2 regions of the Acidovorax sp. T1 genome follow, and region 2 is predicted to be linked to the other one. Evidence: riboswitches for the same ligand, from Rfam matches in the RefSeq annotation. Region 2 holds a riboswitch; the other holds the start of a gene.

Region 1 (15,646 bases), 580 kb from region 2:
CCATCCAGACCCCCGCGTGGAAAGAAGCGCAGGACGACCTCATGCGCCACGCCGAGACCGCCGGCATTCCGCGCGACACGCCCTGGAACAAGCTGACCGACGAGCACAAGAAGTGGGTCATCCACGGCTCGCCGAACTGGAATGGCAAGTGGAACCAGCAGTGGTACGGCATCCAACGCTTCTTTGAGTACCTGGAGAGCAAGGCCTACAAGATGCACATCCGCGTGCTCTTGTCCAAATACCGCAGCTACACGCCGTGCCCCACCTGCGCCGGTGCACGCCTCAAGACCGAAAGCCTGCTCTGGCGCATCGGCCGCAAGGAAGATGCCGATGCGGTGCTGGAGCCGGGCAAACGCTTCATGCCCGAGGGGGTGCAATGGTCGCGCGAACAGCTCGAAGCGCTGCCCGGCCTGTGCCTGCACGACCTGATGCTGCTGCCCATCGACCGCCTGCGCCAGTTCTTTGACCGCATGCAGCTACCGGTGGGCGACGACGCCAAGGGCGGCGACGCGCAAGCGCTCAAGCTGCTGCACGAAGAAATCACCACCCGCCTCAGATACCTGTGCGACGTGGGCATTGACTACCTCACGCTCGACCGGCAAAGCCGCACCCTGAGCGGCGGCGAGGTGCAGCGCATCAACCTCACCACCGCCTTGGGCACCAGCCTGGTCAACACGCTGTTCGTGCTGGACGAGCCCAGCATCGGCCTGCACCCGCGCGACATGCACCGCATCACCGAAGCCATGCTGCGCCTGCGCGATGCGGGCAACACGCTGGTGGTGGTGGAGCACGACCCGGCTGTGATGCTCGCGGCCGACCGCATGATCGACATGGGCCCCGGCCCGGGCCGCCTGGGCGGGCAGATCGTGTTTGACGGCACCACGGCCGACCTGCGCAATGCCGACACGCTCACCGGCGCCTACCTGGGCGGCCGCAAGCATGTGGGCTTTGGCTTCAAGCGCATGGTGACGGAATCCACGCCGCGCCTCATCCTCGAAGGCGCGCGCGAGCACAACCTGCAGAACGTGTCGGTCGAATTCCCCCTGCAGCGGCTGGTCACCGTCACCGGCGTCAGCGGCTCGGGCAAGTCCAGCCTGATCCAGGACGTGCTGGCCCCCGCGCTGCTGCGCCACTTCGGCAAGGCCACCGATGCGCCGGGCGCGCACGACCGCATGCTGGGCGCCGACCATCTGTCAGACGTGGTGTTCGTGGACCAGTCGCCCATCGGCAAGACCGCGCGTTCCAACCCCGTGAGCTACGTGGGCGCGTGGGACAGCATCCGCGAACTCTTTGCCGTGGCGCCGCTGTCCAAACAGCGCAGCTACACCGCCAGCAAGTTCAGCTTCAACAGCGGCGACGGGCGCTGCCCCACCTGCGGCGGTTCGGGCTTCGAACATGTGGAGATGCAGTTCTTGAGCGACGTGTACCTGCGCTGCCCCGATTGCGATGGCAAGCGCTACCGGCCCGAGATTCTGGAAATCACCATCGAGCGCCCTTCGACAAGCTCAGGACGAACGGTGAGCATGAACGTGGCCGACGTGCTGGCCCTCACGGTGGCTGAGGCGGCCGACCTGTTTGCGGGCGACCGCGAAGTGATCCGCGCGCTGCAGCCCATCGTGGATGTGGGGCTCGAATACGTGGCGCTGGGCCAGCCCGTGCCCACGCTCAGCGGGGGCGAGGCGCAGCGGCTCAAACTGGCGGGCTTTCTGGCCGAGGCGGCGCGCAGCGCGTCCAAATCGCGCCAGGCCGTGGCGCGCAAGGGCACGCTGTTCCTGTTCGACGAGCCCACCACGGGTCTGCACTTTGACGATATCTCCAAGCTCATGCGCGCGCTGCGCAAGCTCATCGACGCAGGGCACTCGCTCATCGTCATCGAGCACAACCTGGACGTGATCCGCGCGAGCGACTGGCTCATCGACCTGGGCCCCGAAGGCGGCGATGCAGGTGGCCGCATCGTGGCCGAGGGCACGCCCGAGGACGTGCGGGCGCACGCCACCTCGCACACCGGGCAGGCGCTGCGCGACTACGAGCTGACCTTGGGTGTAGGCGGGCATTCGGTGCACGAAAAGGCAGCGGCGCTACGAAAAAGAGAGCTGCTTGCGCATGCTGGTAAAGCGCTAGAGGCCAAAAACGTCATTGAAATCGTCAACGCCAAGGAGCACAACCTCAAGAACCTGAGCGTGGACATTCCGCGTGGCAAGTTCAATGTGGTGACGGGCGTGAGCGGCTCGGGCAAGTCCACGCTGGCTTTCGACATCCTGTTCAACGAAGGCCAACGCCGCTACCTCGAATCGCTCAACGCCTACGCCCGCAGCATCGTGCAGCCCGCAGGGCGGCCCGAGGTGGATGCGGTCTACGGCATCCCGCCCACCGTGGCCATTGAGCAGCGCCTGTCGCGCGGCGGCCGCAAGTCCACCGTGGGCACGACCACCGAGGTGTGGCACTTTTTGCGCCTGCTGTACGTCAAGCTCGGCACCCAGCACTGCACGAAGGACGGCGCCGCCGTGCAGCCGCAGACGCCCGAGAGCATCGCGGCGCAATTGCTCACACAGTTCCGCGGCCAGCACATCGGCCTGCTCGCGCCGCTGGTGATGAACCGCAAGGGCGTTTACACCGAACTGGCTGACTGGGCCCGCCCGCGTGGCTACACCCACCTGCGCGTGGACGGCAACTTCTTGCCCACCACCAATTTCCCGCGCATCGACCGCTTCAAGGAGCACACCATCGAGCTGCCCGTGGCCAGCCTCGATGTCTCGCCCGAGAACGAAGCCGTACTGCGCCAGGCGCTGGCCGACGCGCTCACGCACGGCAAGGGCGTGGTGCATGTGCTGAGCGACCTCACCGACCTGCGCGCCGCGATGGCGGGCGGCGCACCCACCGCAGGCATCGGCCAGCTGCAGGCCTTTTCGACCAAGCGCGCCTGCCCCGTGTGCGCCACCAGCTATGCCGAGCTGGACCCGCGCCTGTTCTCGTACAACAGCAAACACGGCTGGTGCCCCGACTGCGTGGGCACGGGCGTCAAGCTCACCAAGGACCAGCGCAAGGTGTTTGACGACTCGGTGCAGGACGACAAGGAAAAAGGCCGCGAGCAGACCTTTGCCGAGCCCGAGGTGGAAGACCTGGCTGATACCGCCTGCCCCAGTTGCAGCGGTACACGCCTGAACGCCACGGCCCGCGCCGTGAAGTTTGCAGGAGTCGGCATCACCGACATCGCCGCGCTGTCGGTGACCGACGTACGCCGCTGGATCGAGACCCTGCGCGGAGCGGACGGCATGCCCCAGCGCATGACTCAACGTGAAAGCGACATTGCCCGCGACCTCGTGCCCGAGATCCAGAGCCGCCTCGAATTTTTGGAAGAAGTCGGCCTGGGCTACCTCACGCTCGACCGGGGCGCGCCCACGCTCAGTGGGGGTGAGGCGCAGCGCATTCGTCTGGCCGCGCAGCTGGGCAGCAACCTGCAGGGCGTGTGCTACGTGCTCGACGAGCCCACCATCGGCCTGCATGCGCGCGACAACCAGATCCTGCTCAACGCCCTGCACAAGCTGGGCGACAAGGGCAACACGCTGGTGGTGGTGGAGCACGACGAAGACACCATCCGCCGCGCCGACCACATCATCGACATTGGCCCCAGCGCCGGCAAACGCGGCGGGCATTTGGTGGCGCAGGGCAGCGTGGCCGACATCACGGGCGCGGCCGACTCGCAAACCGGCCGCTACCTGCTGCACGCCATGAAGCACCCGCTGCAGCTGCGCCGCAGCATGGCGCCCGGCGAGGTCAGTGCCGAAGCCACGGCGGCTTTTGCCCAGGCCGAGGCGGCAGCGCCCACCGGTCGGCAGAGTGCTGCCGTCAAGAAGCGCGCCGCACAGGCCGCAGCGCTGGCGGCCGACGCGCTGACCGAGGCCAAGGAACGCGCCGCCATGCGCTGGCTCACTGTGCACGGCGCGCAGTTGCACAACCTGCAGAACGTGACGGCCACCGTGCCGCTGCACCGCTTGGTGGCGGTGACGGGCGTGAGCGGCTCGGGCAAGTCCACGCTGGCGCGCGACGTGCTGCTGGCCAACGTGCAGGCCTGGGTGCAACAGCGCGCTACCCGCGCCGGGCGCGATGCCATGGACGCGGGCAAGGCGCCGCCGCTGGTGGGTTGCACGGGCCTGTCGGGCTTTGAGAGCATCGACCGCGTGCTCGAAGTGGACCAGACGCCCATCGGCAAAACACCGCGTTCATGTCCCGCCACCTACATCGGCTTCTGGGACACCATCCGCAAGCTGTTTGCCGAAACACTGGAGGCCAAGGCACGCGGCTATGCGGCCGGTCGATTCAGTTTCAACACCGGCGAAGGCCGCTGCCCCAGTTGCGAAGGCGCGGGCGTGCGCACCATCGAAATGAGCTTTTTGCCCGACGTGAAGGTGCCGTGCGAAACCTGCCACGGCGCGCGCTTCAACCCCGAGACGCTGGCCGTGACCTGGCGCGGCAAGAGCATTGGCGATGTGCTGCAGATGGAGGTGGACGAGGCCGTGGACTTCTTTGCCACCATGCCCAGCATTGCGCACCCGCTGCAGCTCCTGAAGGACGTGGGCCTGGGCTACCTCACGCTGGGCCAGCCGTCGCCCACGCTCAGTGGTGGCGAGGCGCAGCGCATCAAGCTCGTGACCGAGCTGACCAAGGTGCGCGACGAGGTCGGCCGCAGGGGCCAGAAGGCGCCGCACACGCTGTATGTGCTGGACGAACCCACCGTGGGCCTGCACATGGCTGATGTGGACAAGCTCATCCGCGTGCTGCACCGCCTGGTCGATGGCGGGCACAGCGTGGTCGTGATCGAGCACGACCTGGATGTGATCGCCGAGGCCGACTGGATTCTGGACCTGGGGCCGGAGGGCGGCAACGCAGGCGGGCGCATCGTTGCCGCAGCGACGCCCGAGGATGTGGTGGCGGCGGGCACGCACACGGGCAAGGCGCTGGCGCACGTGCTGGCGCGCTGACGACATGAATGTGGAGAAGCTCAATCTCACGGGACGCAAGACCTCTGCCACCCCCGTGGTCTGGCTGCACCCCGAAGCGCCCTCCAAGCCTGCAGAAGGGGCGTCGTGCAACGGGTGCGGCCTGTGCTGCCTGGTGGAGCCGTGCCCGGTGGGAATGTGGGTGTCGCGCCGTCGCGCGGGGGCGTGTGTAGCGTTGCGCTGGAGCGACGTGGAGCTGCGCTACCTGTGCGGCGTGGTGAGCGACCCGGGGGCGGTTACGGGATGGACAAATCCATGGGCTCTGCGCTCGCTGGCATGGCTGGCCCGGCGCTGGATTGCGGCCGGCGCGGGGTGTGATGCCGATGTGCTGGCGCAGGGAGTCCGAGAATGACGTGCAGCGTCCGCTTTGAACAGGCTCTGAGCGCTTGCGTGCTCTGAGGGGGCTCGTTGCCCTGCTCAAACTGCCTGGTGCTCCATGCGCGTCGTCATGGTATTGACATATATTTGTCATCTTAAGTGGGCAGTATGGCCGGCTCTTTACAGGAGCCCATTGCCATGACGCTGCCCAGTTCACTGCATGACCATGACGACCTGATGCGACGCATCGCCAGCGACCTGGTGGACAGCTATGACGAAGAGATCGAACTCGAGCTCGAAGACCGCAACATCGACGAGCTGGAGGGCCGCCACATCACCGACCGGGCGGAGCGCCAGGCTTATTTCAAGGAGCTGTTTCGCCTGCAGGGCGAGCTGGTCAAGCTGCAGGATTGGGTGCAGCATACGCGCAAGAAAGTGGTGATCCTGTTCGAGGGGCGCGATGCAGCCGGCAAAGGTGGCGTCATCAAGCGCATCACCCAGCGCCTGAACCCGCGCGTGGTGCGCGTGGCCGCGCTGCCCGCACCCAACGACCGCGAGCGCACGCAGTGGTACTTTCAGCGTTACGCCGCGCACCTGCCCGCTGCCGGCGAGATGGTGCTGTTCGACCGCAGCTGGTACAACCGCGCGGGCGTCGAGCGCGTGATGGGCTTTTGCACCGACGACGAGTACGAAGAGTTCTTTCGCACCGTGCCCGAGTTCGAGAAGATGCTGGTGCGCTCGGGCATCACGCTCATCAAATACTGGTTCTCCATCACCGACGACGAGCAGCACCTGCGCTTTCTGGGCCGTATCCACGACCCGCTCAAGCAGTGGAAGCTCAGCCCCATGGATCTGGAAAGCCGTGTGCGCTGGGAGGCGTATACCAAGGCCAAGGAAACCATGCTGGAGCGCACCCATATCCTCGAAGCCCCATGGTGGGTGGTGCAGGCGGTGGACAAGAAAAAGGCGCGCCTGAACTGCATTGCGCACCTGTTGGGCCAACTGCCTTACCACGAGGTGCCGCACGCCCCGGTGGAGTTACCAGCGCGGGTACGCAACCCGGAATACCTGCGCCAGCCCGTGCCTCCCGAAATGTATGTGCCGCAGCGGTACTGAGCGCGTCCGTCAACAGCTGCCGCCTTGGCGACAGTCGGTAGGTGCTTTCCTCAGTGCTGCGGTGCATCAACTGCGGTCCAATGGGATATTTCCTTCCTTCAGGATCACACCATGCAACGTCGACACATCATCCAGTGGGGCGCAGCCGCTCTCGCCACCGCCTCCCTGGGCACTGCCAGCGCCCAGAGTTTTCCTGCCAAACCGGTCAAGCTGGTGATTGCCTTCCCTGCAGGCGGCCCCACCGACATCTCCATGCGCGTTCTGGCCGACAACGCCAGCAAGATTCTGGGTCAGCCGGTGATCGTCGAGAACAAGCCCGGCGCTGGCGGAACGTTGCCCGCACAGACGCTGCAGACGGCCCAGCCCGACGGCTACACGCTGGCCCAGATCCCGCTGGGCGTGTTCCGCCTGCCCTACACCACCAAGATCAACTGGGACCCGGTCAAGGACATCAGCTATGTGATCAATGTCACCGGCTATGCCTTCGGCATCGTGGTGCCGGCCGATTCGCCGCTCAAGACCTGGACGCATTTCGTCGCCTGGGCCAAGGCCAACCCGGGCAAGCTCAGCTACGGCTCCACCGGCACCATGACCAGCCCGCACCTGACCACCGAGCTGATCGCGCAAAAGCTCGGCATCGAACTGCTGCATGTGCCCTACAAGGGCAGCGCCGACCTCATGCAGTCCATCCTGGGCGGCAACATCATGGCGGCGGCCGACTCCACGGGCTTTGCTCCCCAGGTCGAGGCCGGCAAGCTGCGCGTGCTCAACACCTGGGGCGCCGAGCGTCTGGCCAAGTTCCCTGAAGCGCCCACGCTCAAGGAACTGGGCCTGGACATCGTGCAGAACTCGCCGTTCGGTATCGGCGCACCCAAGGGCACGCAGCCCGCGGTGGTGAAGCGCCTTCACGATGCTTTCAAGCAGGCCATGGAGCAAGAGAGCTACAAGACAGCGCTGGCACGCTACGACATGTTGCCCATGTACATGGGCACCGCGGCCTACCAGAAGTTTGCGCAGGACACCTTCACGCGCGAAAAGGCGCTGATCGAGAAGCTGGGGCTGGCGAAGGGGCAGTAATGCTCTGTTTTCGGTAGCGGTTATTGCTTATCGGTGCAGCGATACGGCGCTAAAGGGCATCAAGGCTGCAGCCGCCACATCAGTCCAGGCCCAGTTCGCGGGCGTCAGCCAGGTGGGCGTCCCACGCCCCGTTGAGGCGCGGGTCGGGGTCACGGGTCAGGTAGCGGCTGCCTCGTGCCGCCCGTACAAGCAATGCCCCGCCCGCAGCGGCCTGCAGCGCCGCCGTGCCGCGACGCTCTGAACGCAGGGATACGGCGATCAGGGCCAGCCCAAGGCCGGCCACCATGAGATTCTCACTGGGCTGGCGCTCCCTTGTCCGGTCGATGGCCTGCCAGTGTCGGAGTGTGTTGATCAAGTCCATACCCAACTCTAGCGCAGCTTGGGTGTGCCGGGGCGCCGCTGGCCTTGCCGGATGACATCAAAGTGTCGCCAGCACCGCGCGCGCGACCTCCGCAAAGCCCGCGCCGCGCTCGCCCTGTGTCACATAACGCGGCAGGTGCGTGAGCTGGGGCACGAAACGCGCAATGTTGGCCACGCCCACGCTGTGGGGGAAGTGCTCAAACATGAGCTGGTCGTTGGTCGAGTCGCCCACATACACCCAGCGGTCGATCTCGGCATCGAGGTCGCGCCCGAACAGTTCGCGCACGATCCAGCGTGCGCCCTCAAGTTTGTTGTGCGCCCCAAACCAGCCGTTGATGTGAATGCTGCTCACCGTGGCGTTCATGCCCGCACTGCGCAGGATGCGCACGGCGTGGTCGATGGCGTCTTGCGGCAGATGGGTGAATTCGCTGTGGTCGATGGCGATGTCGGTCTCGCGGCCCGGCGAATCGGTGGCGCGGCGGGCACCGGGCACCTCGCGCTCAATCTGGGCCAGAACCTGCTGCATGCGGGTGTAATTGGCGGCACGCGTGGCGGGGTCCTGTTGGTATATTTTTGATAGCTGCTGGCGCTTATTGGATAAGGGCTTGATGCCGATTTGACCATTATTTTCATCTGCGGGCAGCAGTGCCACCGCGCCGTTCTCTGCCACGATGGCATCCACGGGCCAGGCAGCGGCAAACGGCTCACTCCAGCCCACCGGCCGGCCGGTGATGGGAATCACCTGCAGGCCGCTGGCCTTCAGCGCCGCCAGTGCCTGCAGCGCATCGGGGGTGATGGCGCCGTCGGTGGTCAGGGTGTCGTCGATGTCGGTGAGCACGCCCAGCAGCTGGCCCGGCGCCGGTGCCGGCCACTCGCTCAGGGGGCGCAGGAATGCCGGCACGGGCGCCGTCATCAGTGGTTGCTGTCCAGCGCCAGGCCCGCATGCTCGCGCAGCGGATGAAAGTGGATTTTCGGAAACCGCTCCTGCGCCAGCCGCACGTCATAGGGGCTGGTGCACAGGTAGGCCAGCGCATTGGCCGCGTCGTGCGACAGGCGCATGGGGTAGGCGTCGGTAAAGGCGCGCAGGTCGGCCGGGCTGTCGGCGCTGATCCAGCGCGCGCCCGTGTACTGGCAGCCTTCCAGGCGCACATCGGCGTCGTATTCTGCCTTCAGGCGGTGCTGCACCACTTCAAACTGCAGCTGGCCCACGGCGCCCAGCAGCATGGGGCCGCCCACGTCGGGCCGGAAGACCTGGATGGCGCCTTCCTCGCCCAGCTGGGCCAGGCCCTGCTGCAGCTGCTTGGTGCGCAGCGGGTTCTTCAGGATCACCGTCATGAACAGCTCGGGCGCGAAGAAGGGCAGGCCGGTGAACTGCAGGTTGGCGCCGTCGGTGATGGTGTCGCCCAGCTGCACGCCGCCGTGCGTGGTGAAACCGATGATGTCGCCCGCGTAGGCTTCTTCCACCGCCTCGCGGCGCTGGCTCATGAACGTGACCACGCTGGTGGGGCGCAGCTCCTTGCCAGTGCGCTGCACCTTGAGCTTCATGCCCGGTGTGTATTTGCCCGAGGCCACGCGCACAAAGGCGATGCGGTCGCGGTGGTTGGCGTCCATGTTGGCCTGCACCTTGAACACCACGCCGGCAAAGCCTTCGTCCTCGGGCTGGATGGTCTTGACCACGGGCTGCTTGTTCACCTGCAGCGTGCTCACGCGCGGGCCCGGCGGGGGCGACATGTCCACCACGGCATCGAGCACTTCCATCACACCGAAGTTGTTCACGCCCGAGCCGAAGAACACGGGCGTGAGTTTGCCAGCCAGAAAGTCGGCGTGGTTCCAGGCCGCCGAGGCGCCCACGGCCAGCTCCATGCTCTCCAGCGCATCGTCAAACGGCTGGCCAAAACGCGCGCGCAGCCGGTCGGCCTCGGCCAGCGGCACCACTTCAAAGTCTTTCGGGCCGCGATCGCTGCCGGGGGTGAACACCGTCATGGTCTGCGTGCGCAGATTGATGATGCCGCCAAAGCTTTTGCCCTGGCCCACGGGCCAGGTGATGGGGCAGCAGGGCATGCCCAGCTCGCGCTCGACCTCGTCGAGGATGTCCAGCGGGTCGCGCACCTCGCGGTCCATCTTGTTGACGAAGGTGATGATGGGCGTGTCGCGCTGGCGGCAGACCTCGATCAGGCGGCGGGTCTGCGCTTCCACGCCGTTGGCCGCGTCGATCACCATCAGGGCCGAATCGACGGCGGTGAGCACGCGGTAGGTGTCTTCCGAAAAGTCTTTGTGGCCGGGCGTGTCGAGCAGGTTGATGACGTGCTCGCGGTACAGCATCTGCATGACCGAGCTGGCCACCGAAATGCCGCGCTGCTTTTCGATTTCCATCCAGTCCGAGGTGGCGTGGCGGCTGGCCTTGCGGCCCTTGACGGCGCCGGCGATCTGGATCGCGCCCGAGAACAGCAGCAGCTTTTCCGTCAGCGTCGTTTTACCGGCGTCGGGGTGGGAAATGATGGCAAAGGTGCGGCGGCGCCGGGTTTCTGAGGCGTAGGACACGGGGGTTCCAGAAGGGTGGGCAGGGCGCAGGGGCCTTGCAGGGGCAAACGTTGGGCCAGCCTTCGCACAGCGTGGGGCAGGGCGGCCAAACCCACGATTTTACCGGGCATAGGCCAGACGCAGCCTGGGGCCAGCGCAAGTGCTTTTATAATCGCCGGCATCCGAGGAGCGTTGCAGCGCCCCCAGCTACTGGCGGGGCGTGAGGCTCGGAGTCATCCAGCAACGACGCTCATCCACTTATCGTGCGGTGAGCCTTTCGATTCTCCCCGCGTCAAGTGGCTTTTCAAACATGCTTTGGAGCACACCATGAACGCACGCGTCAACGCCCCCGTAAACACCGACTGCATCATTGCCGACATCGGCCTGGCCGAATGGGGCCGCAAAGAGATCCGCATCGCCGAGACCGAAATGCCCGGCCTGATGGCCATCCGCGAGGAATTCGCCGCCAAGCAGGCCCTCAAGGGTGCGCGCATCACGGGCTCGCTGCACATGACGATCCAGACCGCCGTGCTGATCGAGACGCTGCAGGCCCTGGGCGCCCAAGTGCGCTGGGCATCGTGCAACATCTTCTCCACACAAGACCACGCTGCCGCCGCCATTGCCGCAGCCGGCACGCCCGTGTTCGCGATCAAGGGCGAAACCCTGGCCGAGTACTGGGACTACACCCACCGCATCTTTGACTTTGGCCCCGCCGGCAGCGAAGGCGAAGGCCCCAACCTGATTCTGGACGACGGCGGCGACGCCACGCTGCTGATGCACTTGGGCAAGCGCGCCGAAAAGGACGCCTCGCTGATCGCCAACCCCACCAGCGAAGAAGAAACCTGCCTGTTCGCCTCCATCAAAGCCAAGTTGGCCGTGGACCCGACCTGGTACAGCCGCAAGAGCGCACAGATCATCGGCGTGACCGAAGAAACGACCACCGGCGTGCACCGCTTGAAGGAAATGTCGGCCAAGGGCAGCCTGATGTTCCGCGCCATCAACGTGAACGACTCGGTAACCAAGAGCAAGTTTGACAACCTGTACGGCTGCCGCGAGTCGCTGGTGGATGGCATCAAGCGCGCCACCGATGTGATGATCGCCGGCAAGGTGGCCGTGGTGGCGGGCTACGGCGACGTGGGCAAGGGCAGCGCCCAGGCCCTGCGCGCCCTGAGCGCCCAGGTGTGGGTGACCGAGATCGACCCGATCAACGCCCTGCAGGCCGCGATGGAAGGCTACAAGGTCGTGACCATGGAATATGCCGCTGACAAGGCCGATATTTTTGTGACCACCACGGGTAACCGTGACGTGATCACCTTCGAGCACATGCAGGCCATGAAGGACCAGGCCATCGTCTGCAACATTGGCCACTTCGACAACGAAATCCAGGTGGCCAAGCTCGAAGCGCACTGCCAGTGGGAAGAGATCAAGCCCCAGGTGGACCATGTGATTTTTGCCGACGGCAAGCGCATCATCCTGCTGGCCAAGGGCCGCCTGGTGAACCTGGGTTGCGGCACGGGCCACCCCAGCTTCGTGATGTCGTCGAGCTTTGCCAACCAGACCATCGCCCAGATCGAGCTGTTCACGCACAGCGATTTCTACGAAAACGGCAAGGTCTATGTGCTGCCCAAGCACCTTGACGAAAAGGTGGCGCGCCTGCACCTCAAGAAGGTGGGCGCCATGCTGACCGAGCTGAGCGACGAGCAGGCCGCCTACATCGGCGTGCCAAAGCAAGGCCCTTACAAGCCTGACACCTACCGGTATTGAACCGTGCTTGCTGCTGCCATGCTCCTGTTTTTGGAGCTGGTAGCGCAAGCGGTACAAGGGCTAGAGCTTGTTTTTATTGAAATGAATCGTCTGCTGACGAGAGAGTGACGCATGCGCGCAGATGTTTTTTTGGTGGATGGAGGCCATGCGGCCACGCGCTCGCAGGCGCAGCGGCTGATTGCCTCGGGCGTGGAGTGGCGTCTGTCGCCGCTGGCGCCGTGGCAGAAGGTCGTCAAGAACGGTGATGAGATTCCGTCCGTGGCAGAGGTGCGGCTGCTCGACGATGCCGAGGCCAAGTACATCTCGCGCGGTGGGCTCAAGCTCGAAGGGGCGCTGCGGGCCACCGGCCTGTCGGTGGCGGGGCTGCGCTGCCTGGATGTGGGGCAGAGCACGGGCGGGTTCACCGATTGCCTGCTGCAGCACGGCGCCGTGCAGGTGATCGGCGTGGACGTGGGCCACGGCCAGTTGCACGAACGGCTGCGCAGCGACGTGCGCGTGGTCTGCGTGGAGGGCGTGAATGCACGGTCGCTGACGGCGCAGGCCTTGCAGCAAGCGTGTGAACTGGCCCTGTCCGAAGTCATCGAGGTGGAAGAGGACAACGAGACCCAGCCCGAGGCGCCCTACAGCTGGATGCGCAATGGCGGGCAGGTGGACGAGGCATACGACGACAGCAACGACGCCAAGGACCAGGACATCGAGACCTTCAAGTCTGAGCGCGCCGCCCGTGCCAAGGCGCGCGAACAGGGCACGCTGCCGGTGGAGCGCCGCCGCCGCGCCGAATGTGCTGATGTCGATATCACGCCGGTTTTTGACGTGGTGACGGGCGACCTGTCGTTCATCTCGCTCACGCTGGTGCTGCCCGCGCTGGTGCCGTTGCTGGCGCCGGGCGGCAGCCTGCTCATGCTGGTCAAGCCGCAGTTCGAGTTGCAGCCCGGCCAGGTGGGCAAGGGCGGCATCGTGCGCGATGCGGCGCTTTATGCAGTGGTCGAGCAGCGCATCCGCGACTGCTGCGCCGAGCTGGGCCTGCAGGTGCAAGCCTGGCTGGACAGCCCCATCAGCGGCGGCGACGGCAACCACGAGTTTTTTGTTTTTGCGAGGAGGGGCGCATGACCGCGGCCAACGCACCAGCCACCGGTTTGCCGGTGAGTTTTGAATTCTTTCCGCCCAAGACGCCCGAGGGCGCGGGCAAGCTGCGCGCCGTGCGCCAGCAGCTGTATGCGCAGCGGCCCGAGTTCTGCTCGGTCACCTACGGTGCGGGCGGTTCCACGCAAGAGGGCACCTTCGGCACCGTGCAGGAGATCCTGGCCGAGGGCGTGAGCGCGGCCTCGCACTTCTCGTGCGTGGGCGCCACGCGCGAGTCGGTGCGTGAGCAGCTGGCCACGCTCAAGGCCATGGGCGTCAAGCGCCTGGTGGCCCTGCGCGGCGATTTGCCCAGCGGCTATGGCATGGGGGGCGAGTTCCACTACGCCAGTGACCTGGTGGCCTTCATCCGGGCCGAGACGGGGCGCGATTTCCACATCGAGGTGGCCGCCTATCCCGAGGTGCATCCCCAGGCCAAGTCGGCCGATGCCGACCTGCAGGCCTTTGCCGCCAAGGTGCGGGCCGGGGCCGATTCGGCCATCACGCAGTATTTCTTCAATGCCGATGCGTATGAGCGCTTTGTGGACGATGTGCGCCGCCTGGGGCTGGATGTGCCCGTGGTGCCCGGCATCATGCCCATCATGGGCTCATCGCAACTGATGCGGTTTTCCGACGCCTGCGGCGCCGAGATTCCGCGCTGGATCCGGCTGCGCCTGCAGGGCTTTGGCGACGATACGGCGTCGATCCGGGCCTTTGGCCTGGATGTGGTGACTTCGCTGTGCGAGCAACTGCGCCAGCGCGGCGTGCCGGGCCTGCACTTCTACACCATGAATCAGAGTGCAACCACGCTGGAGTTGTGCCGGCGCCTCGGTTTGTAATGGGGCGCCTGGTGGCTTGGGCGTCGGGGGGCGGGTTGCGTTGTCGCTGGAGAAGGTGGATGCAATTGTTACCTCGCGGTGGGTGTGTTTGTTTTTTTTCTGGAAGAGGTGATGGATGCAACTGTCTGACCGGATACGGCGCTGGCGCGACCTGTTGGGCCCGGGGGTTGTTGCATGTGTTCTGGCGGCCTGTGCACCGATGCCGGTGCCAGAGAAGGTGGCTCGCGAAGCGGCCCCCTTGGTGGCCACTGAGGCCCCCCCCGAGGCGTCGGCCGAGCCTCGCAATGCTTGCGAGCTGGCCCAGCAGCGTGGCGCGCCCCGCTCGCGGTTTTGTGCGCCCTTGGCGGATAAGCCGGGCGAGCGGCTCCCCAAGGCCGCGTTGCCCGAGCCGGTTCGCAGCGATGCCGCCCGGCGCGGTGCCGCCGGCGCGGTGCCTCCAGAATCCCCGGTGGAATCCGTGCGCGAGAGCGACCAGCAGGGCCTGGCCTCGTGGTACGGCCCGCGCTTTCATGGCCGGCGCACGGCCAGTGGCGAGATCTTCAACCGCCGCGATTTCACCGCCGCGCACCGCACCCTGCCTTTTGGCACCCGGGTGTGCGTGCGCAGCCAGCTCACCGGCCGCGCCGTGGTGGTGCGCATCAACGACCGCGGCCCGTTTGCCATGAACCGCGTGATTGATGTGAGCCAGGCCGCCGCCCAGGAACTGGGCATGCAGGGCCTGGGCATCAAGCCCGTGGAACTGTGGCTGCTGGAGGAAGGCGAGGGCGACTGTCCCCAGTCGGTGTCGGCGCCGTAGCGCCGTAGCGCCTTGACCGTACAAGAACCGCTGCCAACCCGCCCTCTGCCCCGGTCAGGCGGGGGCGCGGTTTTCAGCCGCCCGATTCGAGCGTGTGGGTGGCGTGCTTGTCTTGCGCCAGCAGTTCCACCATCTGGGGCAGTGCCGTCTTCAAGGCGGCCTTGAGGGTGAAGGGCGGGTTGATTAAAAACATGCCGCTGGCGGGCAGGCCGGGGCGCTTGACTTCGCCCTCCGCAGTCTCGGTGAGCTTGCTGGACTTCACGGTCAGCGTGGCGTGCAGCCAGCTCTTGCCCGCCTTGGTGGCCAGGGTTTTGAGGCGGCGCGGCAGATCATGCGCTTCGGGGCGCGGAATGATGGGGTACCAGACGGCATAGGTGCCGGTGGCAAAGCGCTTGAGCGAATCGGCCGCCATGTCCAGCACCTTGGCATAGTCGCTCTTCATTTCATAGCTGGGATCGCACAGCACCAAAGCGCGGCGGGCTGGTGGGGGCAAAAATTTGCGGATGCCTTCAAACCCGTCTTCGTGCAGCACGGCCACTTGCCGGCCGGCTTCCAGCTGCGCCACGTTGCCGGCCAGCGCGCGCAGGTCGGTCGGGTGCAGTTCAAACAGCTTGAGCTTGTCGTGGTCGCGCAGTAGCCGCTGGATGATGAAGGGCGAGCCGGGGTACACCTTGGTGGTGGCGCCCTGGTTGAAGGCCTTCACCATGTCCACATAGGCCTGCAGCGCGGGCGTGAGGGCG
Region 2 (15,646 bases):
GCAATCCTGCCGCTGCAAAAAACAGGGGGCCTGGCTCAGGAACCTTGTTGATCGACTCGGCTTTCACCACCATATCCTGGAAGTCATTGTCGGCGCCGTCTTCAAAGGCAAAAATCCAGTTGGTCGATGCGCCAACCGGGAACGCCAGAAAACCGGTCGCTCGGCCCAGGTTCATGCTGTCAATGGAATAGGCGATTTTTCCAGTGCCTGTGGCGAAATAGAAGCCGAAACTGCTGGGGTTGATCAGTGCGTTGGTGAAGAGGCCGCAATTGACCTGTGTGCCGCATGTGCTCTGGAAGGTGGGGCCCGCTGAAATGATCATCTGGCCGTCGCCGATCCCGATGCCGATGCCGATGCCGACGGCACTTTGCTGGAGGGTGTTGGGGAACCCACCGCACCGCCGAAAAACAGGTCAACGGTGTCAATGTTGTTGGCATCGGTACCAAATCACATACCGAATTTCTGGCGGCTGGCACCACGGGTCTGTTCGATGATCACCCTAGGGATGGTGATGGCCGAACCGGTTGCAGAGCCCCAGGTGCTGGAACGTCCGCAGGGGCGCATCGAACCCCCATGCCCATGCGGCACCGCCCCCTCAAAACCGAGCCCTGCGGGCGCCCCAAAGCCCCGCACGCGGGGCCTTCGGTTCTCAAGCCAGGCCTCTGGCGTTATCGGCACGCGCTTTCCGTGCTTTATTTCGGGGTCAGCGCATCACAGATTAGGCGCCAGCAGCCTTGCCAGCACCGCCTCGTCCATGCCGCGGCGCTGGGCCATGTCGTGCAGCTGGTCTTCGCCGATCTTGCCCACGTTGAAGTACACGGCGTCTGGGTGGGCAATGTAGAAGCCGCTCACGCTGGCGGCGGGGGTCATGGCCAGACTCTCGGTCAAAGCCATGCCGATGTCTTCGCAGTGCAACACGCGAAAGAGATCGGTCTTGGCGCTGTGGTCGGGGCAGGCGGGGTAGCCGGGCGCGGGGCGAATGCCACGGTATTTCTCGGCAACCATGTCGTCGTGGCTCAGCGCCTCATCGCTGGCATAGCCCCACAGGTCGGTGCGCACGCGGTGGTGCAGGCATTCGGCAAAGGCCTCGGCCAGGCGGTCGGCCAGGCTCTTGAACATGATGGCCGAGTAGTCGTCGAGCGCGTCGATGAAGGCGCGCTCCTTCTTTTCTATGCCCAAGCCCGCCGTCACGGCGAACATGCCCGCGTAGTCGGCAATGCCGCTGCTCTTGGGCGCCACAAAGTCGGCGAGGCACCGGCTGGGGCGGGTTACGCCGTCGATCACATGCTTTTCAGTCTGCTGGCGCATGCCGTACCAGGTCATGGCGACTTCGGTGCGGGTGTCGTCGGTGTAGAACTCGATGTCGTCATCGTTCACGCTGTTGGCGGGCAACAGGGCCATCACGCCACTGGCGGTGAGCCAGCGGCCTTCGATGATTTTCTTGAGCATGGCCTGGCCGTCGGCAAACACGCGACTGGCTTCCACGCCTACCACCTCGTCCGTGAGGATGGCGGGGTACGGACCGGCCAGGTCCCAGGTCTGGAAGAACGGGCCCCAGTCGATGTACTTAGCCAGCTCGGCCAGGTCGAAGTTCTTGAACACGCGGCGCCCCAGGGCGCGCGGCACGGCCGGCTGGTAAGCAGACCAGTCCACGGGCGTCTTGTTGGCGCGGATCTTGGCCAGCGGCCACAGCGGCGTGGCCTTTTTGTTGGCGTGCTGGATGCGCACCTTGTCGTAGTCGGCGTTGATCTCTGCCACGTAACTGTCCACGCCGTCGCCCAGCAGGCTTTGCGCCACGCTCACGCTGCGCGAGGCATCGGGCACATAGACCACGGGGCCTTCATAGTGCGGTGCAATCTTGACGGCGGTGTGCACGCGCGAGCAGGTGGCGCCGCCGATCAGCAGCGGAATTTTTTTGATGCGGAAATGCTCATCCTTTTGCATCTCGCCGGCCACATACTGCATCTCTTCAAGGCTGGGGGTGATGAGGCCCGACAGGCCCACGATGTCAGCGCCTTCGACCTTGGCGCGCGCCAGAATCTCGTGGCAAGGCACCATCACGCCCATGTTCACCACCTCGAAGTTGTTGCACTGCAAGACCACGGTGACGATGTTCTTGCCGATGTCGTGCACATCGCCCTTGACGGTGGCGATGACGATCTTGCCCTTGCTGCGCACATCGCGGCCCGCAGCTTCATCCTGGCGTTTTTCTTCTTCAATGTAGGGAATCAGGTGGGCCACGGCCTGCTTCATCACGCGGGCGCTTTTCACCACCTGGGGCAAGAACATCTTGCCGGCGCCAAACAGGTCGCCCACCACGTTCATGCCGTCCATGAGCGGGCCTTCGATCACATGCAGCGGGCGGCCGCCCTGGGCCAGAATGGCGCGGTAGGCCTCTTCGGTGTCTTCGGTGATGAAGTCGGTGATGCCGTGCACCAGTGCGTGCGACAGGCGCTCGCCCACGGTCTTGGGGTGCTCAGGGGTGCCGCGCCATTCGAGCTTCTTGCTCTCGTCCTTGGCGCCGCTCTTGGCGGTTTCGGCGATTTCGACCAGGCGCTCTCCGGCGTCGCTGCGGCGGTTGAGCACCACGTCTTCCACGCGCTCGCGCAGCACGGGTTCGAGGTCGTCATAGACGCCCACCATGCCCGCGTTGACGATGCCCATGTCCATGCCGGCCTTGATGGCGTGGTATAGAAACACGGTGTGGATGGCCTCGCGCACCGGATCGTTGCCACGGAAGCTGAAACTGACGTTGCTCACACCGCCTGACACCTTGGCACCCGGCAGGTGCTGCTTGATCCAGCGCGTGGCGTTGATGAAATCGACCGCGTAGTTGTTGTGCTCTTCGATGCCGGTGGCCACGGCAAAAATGTTGGGATCGAAGATGATGTCTTCGGGTGGAAAGCCCACCTCGTCAACCAGGATGCGGTAGGCGCGTTCGCAGATCTCGATCTTGCGCGCGTAGGTGTCGGCCTGGCCTTTTTCGTCAAATGCCATCACCACGGCGGCCGCGCCATAGCGCTTGACCAGCTTGGCCTGGTGCTTGAAGGCGCCCACGCCCTCTTTCATGGAAATCGAGTTGACGATGCCCTTGCCCTGGATGCAGCGCAGCCCGGCCTCGATCACATCCCACTTGGAGCTGTCCACCATGATGGGCACGCGCGCGATGTCGGGCTCGGACGCGATCAGCTGCAGAAAGCGCACCATGGCGGCCTTGCTGTCGAGCATGGCCTCGTCCATGTTGATGTCGATGACCTGCGCGCCGTTTTCCACCTGCTGGCGCGCCACGGCCAGGGCCTCTTCGTACTGGCCATTCAGGATCATGCGCGCGAACGCCTTGGAGCCGGTGACATTGGTGCGTTCGCCAATGTTGACGAACAGCGCACCCTCGCCAATGGACACCGGCTCCAGGCCGGACAGCTTCATGGGGGGCAGCGAAATAGCGGACATAGGGCTCACCTGCAAAAAAACGGCGTGACAACAGGTGAGCGTCGTTGTCAGCAGGGCGCGGCAGTGTGCCTTTGCCGGCGCCTGGCCCAAGCCTGACGCAGCAGGGTGCCGCGTTGCAACGCTCCTTGGACCGGAGCCTGCAATTCTACGGTGACCGGCGCAGCCGACAGGAGACGGCGCGCTCGGGAAATCCGCCCTCCCGCAGGGAGCTCGGTTGGCCGTTTGTGGCGAAGGCCACGGGGCCACCTCCGGCGGCCCGCCAACGCACCGGGCTAGCCCTCAAACGGGCGCAATACCGGGATGGGGAATCCCTTCAATCGGGCACTCTTCCGTGCCGACCATGGGCCTGGTGATGGCCTCCACCGCCGCGCGCGTTCCCTGGGGATCGGCAATCCAGCGCTGGTAGAAGTCATAGGGACACGCGGCCTCGCCCCGGTCACCATCGCCCGAATTGATCATGCCCGTGTAGCCCCGGTGCAGCAGCTTGAACAGGTGGTTCTCGCTCTGGCCGTTCTTGCGGAAGTCGCGGATCAGGCTGGTGGACAGCGCCGCGTACTGCACGCCCATCTCCTCCTCGCCACACTCACCCAGCGTGCGCCCGTCAAAGCCGATGAGCGCGCTGTGGCCAAAGTAGGTGTAGACGCCGTCAAATCCCGCCGCATTGGCCACGGCCACATAGGTGTTGTTGGCAAAGGCCATGGCCTTGCTGATGAGGATCTGCTGCTCCTTGGCCGGGTACATGTAGCCCTGGCAGCGCACGATCAACTCGGCTCCGCGCATGGCACAGTCGCGCCAGATCTCGGGGTAATTGCCATCGTCGCAGATGATGAGGCTGATCTTCAGGCCCTTGGGGCCTTCGCTCACATAGGTGCGATCGCCCGGGTACCAGCCCTCGATGGGCGTCCACGGCATGATCTTGCGGTACTTCTGCACGATCTCCCCCTGGTCATTCATCAGGATCAGCGTGTTGTAGGGCACTTTGCGGGGGTGCTCCTCATGGCGCTCGCCGGTCAGCGAGAACACGCCCCACACCTTGGCCTGGCGGCAGGCCGCGGCGAAGATCTCGGTTTCCTCGCCCGGAATGGTGGCGGCGGTGTCCATCATCTCCTGGCGGTCGTACATGATGCCGTGGGTGCTGTACTCAGGAAAGATGACGAGGTCCATGCCCGGCAGCCCGCTTTTCATGCCCACGATCATGTCGGCGATCTTGCGCGCATTGGCCAGCACCTCTGCCTTGGTGTGCAGGCGGGGCATCTTGTAATTGACCACCGCGACGCCGACGGTGTCCTTGCTGCTCGAAATATCGCCGTGAATCATGGCGTGTTCTCCTGGTTCGTTGGTATGGCCCGGCGCAGCCTCAGTGGCTGATCATCCAGGGCCGTTTGGAAGGGAAGGCTTTGGCACCGCTGGGCGCCGTGACCGTGCCGCCGCGCTTGGCACCGCCTGCGCTGCAGCACCCGCAGCCCGAAGGGTGGCGCAGCCGGCCGTAGCTGCCGGCCTCCGTGTCGCGCGACGAGCGCGGCACGTGCCGGGCGCGCTCGTTGGTGTCGAATGCGCGGCGCTGCTCGGGACTCACGCAGGCCAGGTGCGGCGCGTGGGCGAACACCCGCGCCGCCGCCGCCCCGCAGTCCGGGCACGCGCAGGGTTCATTGCGCAGGGCGATGCTGCGCAATGCATCGAAGTTGCCGCAATCCGGGCAGGCGTAGTCGTAGGTGGGCATGGCAGGGCAGCACGTGGGTTGAAGGGAGGGCGGTAGCGCGGTGGTTATTTGTCTTGCGAGATCGGCATGTCCACGCTGCCGTCGAGCACCTTCACGGGGCCGGCGGCGCTGGGGTTGATGTCGAAGTCGAAAATCTCCGTCGGCAGCCACAGCGTGGCGCAGGCGTTGGGCACGTCCACCACGCCGCTGATGTGCCCTTGCACGGGGGCGGTGCCCAGCAGCGAATAGGCCTGCGCGCCGCTGTAGCCGAACTTCTTGAGGTATTCGATGGCGTTCAGGCAAGCCTGGCGATAGGCAATGGTCACATCCAGGTAATGCTGCTTGCCCTGCTCGTCCACCGAAATGCCCTCGAAGATCAGATAGTCCTTGTAATTAGGCGTGATCGGGCTGGGCTTGAAGATGGGGTTCTTGATGCCGTACTTGGCCATGCCGCCCTTGATGAGGCTGACCTTCATGTGCACCCATCCGGCCATCTCGATGGCGCCGCAGAAGGTGATCTCGCCGTCGCCCTGGCTGAAGTGAAGGTCGCCCACGGAAAGGCCACCGCCTTCCACATACACCGGGAAGTACACCTTGGAGCCGCGCGAAAGATCCTTGATGTCGCAGTTGCCGCCGTGCTCGCGCGGGGGCACGGTGCGCGCACCCTCGGCCGCCGCCTTGGCGCGGGCATCGCCCTGCAGCTTGCCCATGTGGGCCGTGGCCGGTGCGGGCGGATTGGCCAGGCCCGGCACGCGCGTGGGGTTGGTGGCGATGAGCTCGGCCTCGCGGGCGTTCCAGGTGTCCAGCATCTTCTGGTCGGGCAGGCAGCCGATCAGGCCCGGGTGGATCAGGCCCGCGAAGTTCACGCCGGGGATATGGCGGCTGCTGGTGAACATGCCATGAAAGTCCCAGATGGACTTTTGCGCGAGCGGAAAATGCTCATCGAGAAAGCCGCCACCGTTCTGCTTGCTGAAGAAGCCGTTGAAGCCCCACAGGCTGTCGTCACGGGCGCCGATGTCAAGCAGGTCCACCACCAGCAGGTCACCGGGCTCGGCGCCTTTCACGCCCACGGGGCCCGACAGGAAGTGCACGGTGGACAGGTCCACGTCGCGCACGTCGTCAGCGCAGTCGTCGTTCTTAATGGCACCGCCAGTCCAGTCGTAGGTCTCGAGCTTGAACTCTGCGCCCGGCTCCACCCACACAGCCATGGGGATGTCGGGGTGCCAGCGGTTGTGCACCAACGGGTTGTCGTAGGGCGATTGCTTGAGGTCAACCTTGATGAGGGTTTCGGCCATGGTGTGCTCCTAGAAGGGTGGTGAGAAAAAGGTGGAATGGAAAGCAAGCAAAGGAAACGGCGCGTTCCTCCTGGGGTCCGTGGCTGTCGCCCGCCCTTTTCCGGCGCCACCAAACGATGGCGGCCCAGCCGCACGGCCCGTATCCGCTACCGCGCAGGGCGCACAGCAACGCGGAAGAACGGTGAAGGCGCCCAGCGCCACAGTACGGTGTTGCATGCCTTCAGACAGAGAGGTACGCCTTGATGCGATCCTGGTCGGTATCGGCCCGCGCGGTTTCATGCACCAGGCGGCCACCCTCGATGACGAACAGCCGGTCGGCCACGTCCATGGCGAACGAAAGCACCTGCTCGCTCACCACGATGGTGATCTTGCGCAGCTTGCGGATCTCGTTGAGTGCCTTGGCGATGTCCTTGATGATCGAGGGCTGGATGCCTTCGGTGGGCTCATCGAGCAGCAGCACCTTCGGGTCGGTGACGAGCGCACGGGCTATGGCCAGCTGCTGCTGCTGTCCACCAGAAAGGTTGCCGCCCTTGCGCCGCCGCATGTCCCACAGCACCGGGAACAGGGCGTAGATGTCGTCGGGTATCTGGCGTGTCCTGGAGTTTTCCAGTCCGGTCTGGATGTTCTCTTCCACCGAAAGCGTGGGGAAGATCATGCGCCCCTGGGGCACATAGGCGATGCCCTTGGCCACCCGGCGAAAGCTCTCGTCCCGGGTCACTTCCTGGCCTGCCACGGTGATGTGGCCGCTCTTGACGGGCATGACGCCCATGAGGCTCTTGAACAGCGTGGTCTTGCCCATGCCGTTGCGGCCCATGATGGCCACGGTTTCGTTCTCGCGGCCCTCGAAGGTGATGCCGTGCAGCGCTTCGCTCTGGCCGTAGGCCACGAACAGATCCTTGACTTCCAACATGCTGGCGCTCCTGTGGTGGTATGCGTTGTAGTGGGCGAGCTCAGTGGCCCAGATACACCTCGATGACCCGGGGATCGGACTGCACCTTCTCCATAGGGCCCTCGGCCAGGATCTTTCCCTGGTGCATCACCGTGACCTTGTGGGCAATGCGCTTGACGAAGTCCATGTCATGCTCGATCACGATCACCGCGCGGTTCTTGCAGATGCGCTGCAAAAGGTCGGCCGTGAGCTCGCGCTCGCGTGCGCTCATCCCGGCGATGGGCTCGTCGAGCATGAGCAGCTCGGGCTCCTGCATGAGCAGCATGCCGATCTCCAGCCACTGCTTTTGCCCATGGCTGAGCAGCCCCGCTTCGGTGTCGAGTTTGTCGCCCAGGCCAATGTCCTCGGCCACCACCTGCACGCGCGCCTTGACCTCGTCGGTGCACTTGAAGGCCAGCGCCCCTAACACCGAGCGGCCTGCGGGGTAAGACACCTCCAGGTTCTGGAAAACCGACAGGTTCTCGTAGATGGAGGGCGTCTGGAACTTGCGGCCGATGCCCAGCCGCACGCGCTTGTGCTCGGCCATGCGCGTGAGCTCCTCGTTCTTGAACTTGATGCTGCCGCCCGTGGCGCGCGTCTTGCCGCAGATCAGGTCCAGCAGGGTGGTCTTGCCCGCGCCGTTGGGGCCGATGATCACGCGCAGCTCGTTCCTGTCGATGTACAGCGTGAGGGCGTCGATGGCCTTGAAGCCGTCGAACGACACGGTAAGGTCTTCCACGGCCAGGGTGAAGTCGGTATTGCTCATGAAGGGTACTCCGGTGGTTTCAGATGCCCTGGCGGCTCACACCGTCAGGTAACACATCAGAGGGCGCGGTCGACGACGCCACCGCTGGCCCCCCATCCACGGGCGGGCGCGCTACGGGTGGCATGCCTTTCGCGGACGCCTGGCGCAACGCCTCGCGGCGACCCTTCCACCAGGGCACCACATGGCTCTCCCACAGACCGGCCAGCCCCATGGGGAAGGCCATGGTCACGCCGATGAAAAGACCGGCCATGAGGAACAACCACAACTCGGGAAAACTCTCGGAAAAATACGTCTTGCCTGCGTTCACAAGCAAGGTGCCATACACAGCGCCCACTAGGCTCATGCGCCCGCCCACGGCGGCATAGATCACCATCTCAATGGACGGCACGATGCCCACGAAACTGGGCGACATGAAGCCCACCTGCAGCGAGAACATCGCGCCGCCAATACCCGACAGTGCCGCCGCCAGACAGAAGGTGAATACCTTGAAGTTGGCCACGTCGTAACCCGAAAAGCGCACGCGGTCTTCCTTGTCACGCATGGCCAGCAGCAGCGTCCCGACCTTGCCGGTCTGTATCCAGCGGCACAACACAATGGACGCGATGAGCAGGGCCACACACACGTAATAAAGGATGTACTTGGCACTGTCGGTGCGCGTGTCCCAGCCCCAAAGGGTCTTGAGGTCGGTCATGCCGTTCACGCCGCCGGTGTAGCCCTGCTGTCCGATGATGAGCACAGTGAGAATCAGCGCCACAGCCTGCGTAATGATGGCGAAATACACACCGCCGACGCGTCGCTTGAACATCGCAAAGCTGATAACCCAAGCCAGCAGCGTGGGCACCACGATGACCGCTGCCAGCGAAAACGGCAAGCTTTTGAAGGGAATCCAGAAGTTGGGCAGTTCAGTGATCTGATTCCAATCCATGAAGTCGGGAATGCCAGGTGTGGACTGGATCTTGGTACTGACGGGGTCCGATGCTTCCAACTTGAGGAACATGGCCATGGCATAGCCCCCGAGGCCAAAGAACACACCTTGTCCCAGGCTCAACACGCCACCGTAGCCCCACACCATCACCAGGCCAATGGCCACGAAAGCGTAGGTCAGGTATTTGCCCACCAGGTTCAGACGAAAAATATCGAGTGCGAGCGGCAACACCACGGCTAAAAGAACGGTGAGCAGCACCAGGCTGGCAAGCTGGTAGCGCAGGATCCAGGCTTTGAGCGCATTCATGGAAAAACTCCTGTGAACTCGGATTGATTTGGCCGATGCACATTGCTCATCGCCGCACCTTCGAAGCGAATAGCCCCTGTGGCCGCACCATGAGGATCAGCACGATCAACGAGAGCGTAATCATCTTGGCCATGGAGCCCGCCAGGAAGAACTCGGTGATGGACTGCGTCTGCGCAATGCCGAAGGCCGACACCACCGTGCCCAACAGACTGGCCGCGCCACCAAAGGTCACTACCAGGAAGGCATCCACGATGTAGAGGGAGCCCGATGTGGGGCCGGTGGACCCGATGGTGGTGAAGGCAGCCCCTGCCACGCCTGCAATGCCGCAGCCGATGGCAAAGGTGAGGCGATCGGTCTTCTTGGTGTCGATGCCGATCGCGTTGGCCATGACGCGGTTGCTCACCGTGGCGCGCACACGCAGGCCCCAGCGGCTTTTGTGCATGGCCAGCAGCACACCGCCAGTCACCACCGCCGTCAGCGCCAGCACAAAGAGGCCGTTGATCGGAATGTCCAGCCCCTCGGCAGGCGCCCACGAACCCAGCAGCCAGTCGGGCAAGGTGGGGCTGACCTCCTTGGGGCCGATGAAGGTGCGGAACGATTGCTGCAAGGCCAGACTGATGCCCCAGGTGGCCAGCAGGGTGTCGAGCGGGCGCTTGTAGAGGTGGCGAATCAGCCCCCATTCCACCAGCCAGCCCGCCGCAAACGCAAAGCCGAAGGCCGCCACGATCGCCAGCGGGAAGTAATACGAAATCATCTGCGGCGCATGGTTGGCCGCCAAGGTGGAGCCCAGATAGATGGTGTAAGCCCCAATGGTCATGAACTCGCCATGGGCCATGTTGATCACACCCATCTGCCCAAAGATGATGGCCAAGCCCAGCCCCATGAGCAGCAGCACGGCAAAGAGGCTCAAGCCTGCAAAGCCCTGCATCAGGCCAATGTTGAGCATTTCGGAAAAAGTCATGATGCAGCTCCTGCTTGGCGCGGCGATAGAAAATGGACGGCGGGTGACACGGGGCATCCCCTTGCGTGGGCGTCACCCCCTCCCGCACGGCGAGAGAGGGATGAAGCGGCCCAGCCGCTCAGGGGACGATTACTGATATCCCTTCGGGAACGGATCGGGCTTGATCAGTTGCGGCGACTCGGACACCACTTTGAAAGAAGCGTCCGGCATGCCCATGGCAATGCGAGACTTGCTCCACAGGTGGTGGTTGGCGTCCAGCTTCACATAGCCCTCGGGCGCGGTGGTCAGCTCAATGCCTGGCGATGCGGCCACCACCTTGTCCACATCAAAGCTCTTGGCTTTTTCGACCGCGGCCTTCCATAACCAGGGGCCCAGGTACCCGGCCTGGGTTACGTCGCCAATCACGGCATCCTTGCCGTACTTGGCCTTGAAGGCCGCCACAAACTTCTTGTTGTTTTCGTTATCGAGCGACTGGAAGTACTTCATCGACGAATAAAAGCCCGTGAAATTCTCTCCGCCCACACCGGTCATCTCATCCTCGGTCACCGACAGCGTCACGAGCAGTTGCTTGTCGCCCGTGATGCCCGCCGCCTTCAGCGCCTTGTAGAAAGCCACGTTAGAGCCGCCCACCACCGCCACAAACAGGCAGTCGGGCTTTTGCACCTTGATCTTGTTCATCAACGATCCGAAGTTGGTGCTGCCCAGCGGGTAGTACTCCTCGCCTACTACCTTGCCCTTCTGGAAGTTTTCGATGTGCTTGCGCGCAATCTTCATCGAGGTACGAGGCCAGATGTAATCGGAGCCAATGAGGAAGAAGCTTTTGGCCTTCTTCTCGGTCTTGGCCCATTCCAGGCTGTACAGAATCTGCTGCGTGGCTTCCTGGCCGGTGTAGATCACGTTCTTGGATTGCTCCAGGCCTTCATAAAACGTGGGGTAGTAAAGCAGACCGTTTTCCTTCTCAAACACAGGCAACACGGCCTTGCGCGAGGCGCTGGTCCAGCAGCCAAACACGGCCGCACAGCGGTCATTGATAAGCAGCTTCTTGGACTTCTCAGCAAACGTGGGCCAGTCGGAGGCGCCATCTTCCTTGATGACCTTGATCTTGCGGCCTAGTACGCCGCCCATGGCATTGATCTGATCAATGGCCAATTGCTCCGCCTGGATGGAGCCCGTTTCGGAAATCGCCATGGTGCCTGTGGCCGAGTGAAGCTGGCCCACTGTGACTTCCGTGTCGGTAATGGCCAACTTGGTGGTGTTGACCTGGGCCGTTGGCTGGCCAAACGACCAGGCGGGAAGGCCCGCCACAGAGGCAGCACCGATCGCCTGCAGGATGCGACGGCGGCCGGGTTCGGCTTCAACGGGATTGCTGAGGCGGGGGTCGGAGGGGTGGCTCATGAAGACGCTCCTTGCAGGATCGGGGTGAATGAAGGGACGGGACGAAAGCGGGTTGGTTGCGCTGTGGAATGAAGGTTAGGGACAACCCTTGAATGCGCCCATACGTCAATTAACGTAGGCCTGCGTATGCATCGCTTCGCGTGTCTTGCGCACGCCCTGCCCACGCTGTGTCTGCGGCCTTCACGCGCCTTGCCCCCTGCGCACTCGAAAACGCACCAACGAGGTGCACACCTAGAACGCTTCTTGCTTGCAGCCTGCGCATGGCCCTACCGCTCCCACCAGACGCCCAGCCCGCGCCACAAACCATCTTCCGGTTCCGACGTGAGTACAACGCGTGGGTGGCCGACGAGACCATGGAGGACTACGCGCTGCGCTACACGCCCAAGAGCTTTCGGCGATGGAGCGAGTTGCGCGTGGCCAACACGGCGTTCGGTTCGCTGTCGTTCCTGGCACTGGAGGCCATTGGTGGAGCGATTGCACTGAACTACGGCTTCAGCAACGCCATGTGGGCGATCCTCACCGTGGGGTTGCTGATCTTTCTGACCGGCCTGCCCATTGCCTACTACGCCGCACGCTACGGCCTTGACATGGACCTGCTCACGCGTGGAGCGGGCTTTGGCTACCTGGGCTCCACCATCACATCGCTGATCTATGCGGTGTTCACCTTCATCTTCTTTGCGCTGGAGGCGGCCATCATGGCGCTGGCACTGCAGATGGTGGTGGACTGGCCGCTGGAGTGGTGTTACATCGTCTCGTCGCTGGTAATCCTGCCTCTGGCCATGCGCGGCATCACGCTGATCTCGCGCCTGCAGGCTTGGACGCAGCCGCTGTGGCTGTTCTTGCTGCTGCTGCCTTTTGTGTGGATTGCGCTGGCCCAACCGCAGCTGTACCGCGACTTTGCAGGACTCTCGGGCCTCAAAAGCGGCAGCAGCCAGTTCGACCCGCTCATGTTCGGTGCAGCGGCTGCGGTAATCTTTTCGCTGGTGGTACAGATAGGCGAGCAGGTGGACTTTTTGCGCTTTTTGCCCGAGCGTACGCCCGCCAACCGCCTGCGCTGGTGGGGCGCCGTGCTGGTAGCAGGCCCCGGATGGATCATCATGGGCATGCTCAAGATGGCGGGCGGCGCCTTTCTGGCATTCGCCGCACTTCAGTTCGAGGTGGACGCTCAGCGCGCGGCCGAGCCCACGCAGATGTTCCTGGCCGGGTTCCACCAGGTCATGCAGGCTTTGGGCTTACCAGGGCTGGCCGTGGCCGTGACGGTGGTGTTTGTGGTGATTTCGCAGATCAAGATCAATCTCACCAACGCGTATGCGGGCTCGCTGGCGTGGTCCAACTTTTTCGCACGCGTCACGCGCAGCCACCCGGGGCGTGTGGTGTGGTTGGTGTTCAACGTGTTGATTGCCACGCTACTGATGACGCTGGGCGTGTTTGGCGCGCTGGAGAAAGTGCTGGCGGTGTACAGCAACGTGGCCATTGCATGGGTGGGCGCACTGGTGGCGGATCTGGTCATCAACAAGCCACTGGGCTTGTCCCCCAAGGGCATCGAATTTCGACGCGCCCACCTGTATGACTTCAACCCCGTGGGCCTGGGTGCCATGCTGCTGGCTGCCACGGTGGCCTGCGGTGCCTACGCGGGCCTTCTGGGCGAAGAGGCTGCTGCTTTTTCGCCCTTCATCGCGCTGGTGCTGTCGATGGCGCTGGCACCGCTGCTGGCCTGGCTGACGAAGGGCCGCTACTACCTGGCGCGTGCGCCGGGCAATGAGTGGCAGCCCGGCGAGATCGTGCGCTGCGCCGTGTGTGAGAACCAGTTCGAATCCGAAGACATGGCGCGCTGCCCCGCCTATGCCGCGCCCATCTGCTCGCTGTGCTGCTCGCTCGAATCGCGCTGCCACGACCGCTGCAAGACCGGCTCGCGCGCGGCCGACCAGTTACGCAGCGTGGTGATGATTTTGCTGCCGCAGCGCTGGGCCAGCAAGGTGAACTTCCGCCTGGGACAGTACTTGATGGTGATGGTGTCGCTGTGCGCGGTGATGGCATTTCTGGTGGGGGTGGTGTATGTGCAGGAGAGCCTGCAAACCCCGGCGTCCGAGCAGGTGCTGCAGATGCCATTCCTCAAAGTGTTCTCTTTGCTGATGCTGCTGGCCGCCGTGTGTGCCTGGTGGGTGGTGCTAAGTACCGACAGCCGGCGCATGGCACAAGATGAATCGGAGCGGCAGACGCAGCTGCTGCTGCAGGAGATCGAGGCCCACAAACGTACCGATGCCGAGCTGCAGGCCGCCAAGGACCGGGCCGAGTCGGCCAACCAAGCCAAGACACGCTATGTGGCAGGCATGACGCACGAGCTGCGTTCGCCGCTCAACAGCATCCTGGGCTACACACAGATCCTGCTCAAAAACCCGCATACCGAAGGCTGGATACGCGAGATGCTATCCACCATGCAACACAGCGGCCAGCACATGCATGCACTCATTGATGGGTCGCTGGAGCTGGCGCGCATTGAAGCGGGCCGTCTGCGGCTGGACATGGCACCGCTTCCGCTGCCCGAGCTGATCGAGAACATCGAAGCCATGCTCCGTCCGCAGGCCCATGCCAAAGGCCTTCACTTTGTGGTGGAGACGCTCGGCACCATGCCCGGGTGGATACGTGCCGACGCCAAGCGGCTGCGGCAGATCCTTATCAACCTGCTGTCCAACGCGGTGCGGTTTACCGAGCGCGGCGAGGTGAGGCTGCGCATGGACTTTCGCCCGCATGTCTCGCGCATCGAAGTCATTGACACCGGCATCGGCATCGAGCCCCAGGATATGGAACGCATCTTTGTGCCGTTTGAGCGGGGCAGCGCCGGGCGCCGGGCCAGCGAGGCAGGCACAGGTTTGGGCCTCACCATCACGCACCTGCTCACCGAACTGATGGGCGGTCAGCTCACGCTGACCAGCACCCCCGGCCAGGGCAGCACGTTCACCGTACGGTTGTATCTGCCCAGCATTGCGGTGGACCCGGCCTGGACCACGCCCAGCCGGGCCACGCTGCGCGCCGTGATTGGCTACCTGGCGCCGCGGCGCACGCTGTTGGTGGTGGACGACCAGCCCCTGCAGCGCCAATTGCTGGCTGGCCTGCTGGTACCCCTGGGTTTTGTGGTGCGCGAGGCCGCGAGCGGGCGCGAATGCCTGGAGATCGTGCGCCAGGAACCTCCCGACCTGGTGCTGCTCGATATCACCATGGACGACCTGGACGGCTGGCAAACCGCCACGCTATTGCGCGAACTGCGTCCGGCGTCCGAGTTGCCCATCGTGTTCGTGTCTGCCAATCTGTTCGAGCACGAGGCCACCCGGCTGGCGGCGCAGCAGTGCCAGGGCTTTGTAGGCAAACCGGTGATCGAGTCCGAACTGCTGCAGGCACTGGAGCTCGCGCTGCAGCTGGAATGGGTGCGTGACAACACCCCGCTGGCGCTTAGCCCCGAGCCCGCCACCGACCCCGCGAACCCGAACGGCACCCTGGCCACCTTGCCCGACGAACTGCGCGAAGACCTGACCCGGCTGGCGCGGTCCGGCCAGGCCGCCGCACTGCGCGAGCGACTGCGGCGCGCCCGCAGCGAACTGCCGGGCCACGCTGCCATGCTGGCACTGCTGCAGGCCAGTGCCGACCGCTTTGACTTTGAAACCCTGGTCCGCCACCTGCGCGAGCCCGAAGAGGGAACCCCATGACCGACGAACCCCACACGGGCCAGCACAGCAGTGAGCCCACCACTTATCCCACCACCCAGCAGAACTGCCAGCGCGTCATCCTGGTGGTGGACGACGCGCTCGACACCCTGCGCATGTTGTGCGATGCCCTGGCTGCCGAAGGCTACGCCGTGCTGGCCGCGCGAGACGCCGAAGAAGCCCTGCAGCGCTTTGACCTGACCGTACCCGACGGTGTCCTGCT

Evidence for each region. Region 2 has a riboswitch for S-adenosylhomocysteine ahead of metH (methionine synthase). Riboswitches for the same ligand answer to the same signal wherever they lie in the genome.
Region 1: it holds a riboswitch for S-adenosylhomocysteine, as region 2 does, so the genes downstream of both, ahcY (adenosylhomocysteinase) here and metH (methionine synthase) in region 2, are expected to answer to the same signal.

The regions. Positions count from the first base shown of each region.
Region 1 is NZ_CP021648.1:713,101-728,746, forward strand. Features, by position in the region: gene uvrA (excinuclease ABC subunit UvrA) at 1-4,979, shown strand, start outside; gene CCX87_RS03410 (hypothetical protein) at 4,984-5,349, shown strand; gene ppk2 (polyphosphate kinase 2) at 5,514-6,431, shown strand; gene CCX87_RS03420 (Bug family tripartite tricarboxylate transporter substrate binding protein) at 6,543-7,508, shown strand; gene CCX87_RS03425 (hypothetical protein) at 7,588-7,869, opposite strand; gene CCX87_RS03430 (HAD-IIB family hydrolase) at 7,927-8,781, opposite strand; gene CCX87_RS03435 (peptide chain release factor 3) at 8,781-10,409, opposite strand; S-adenosyl-L-homocysteine riboswitch at 10,569-10,647, shown strand; gene ahcY (adenosylhomocysteinase) at 10,716-12,152, shown strand; gene CCX87_RS03445 (TlyA family RNA methyltransferase) at 12,264-13,262, shown strand; gene metF (methylenetetrahydrofolate reductase [NAD(P)H]) at 13,259-14,110, shown strand; gene CCX87_RS03455 (septal ring lytic transglycosylase RlpA family protein) at 14,226-14,906, shown strand; gene CCX87_RS03460 (23S rRNA (adenine(2030)-N(6))-methyltransferase RlmJ) at 14,980-15,646, opposite strand, start outside.
Region 2 is NZ_CP021648.1:131,517-147,162, reverse strand. Features, by position in the region: gene metH (methionine synthase) at 712-3,426, opposite strand; S-adenosyl-L-homocysteine riboswitch at 3,480-3,583, opposite strand; gene CCX87_RS00630 (aliphatic amidase) at 3,730-4,767, opposite strand; gene CCX87_RS00625 (FmdB family zinc ribbon protein) at 4,808-5,170, opposite strand; gene fmdA (formamidase) at 5,215-6,444, opposite strand; gene urtE (urea ABC transporter ATP-binding subunit UrtE) at 6,665-7,354, opposite strand; gene urtD (urea ABC transporter ATP-binding protein UrtD) at 7,395-8,138, opposite strand; gene urtC (urea ABC transporter permease subunit UrtC) at 8,158-9,369, opposite strand; gene urtB (urea ABC transporter permease subunit UrtB) at 9,416-10,330, opposite strand; gene urtA (urea ABC transporter substrate-binding protein) at 10,460-11,725, opposite strand; gene CCX87_RS00590 (hybrid sensor histidine kinase/response regulator) at 11,986-15,426, shown strand; gene CCX87_RS00585 (response regulator transcription factor) at 15,423-15,646, shown strand, end outside.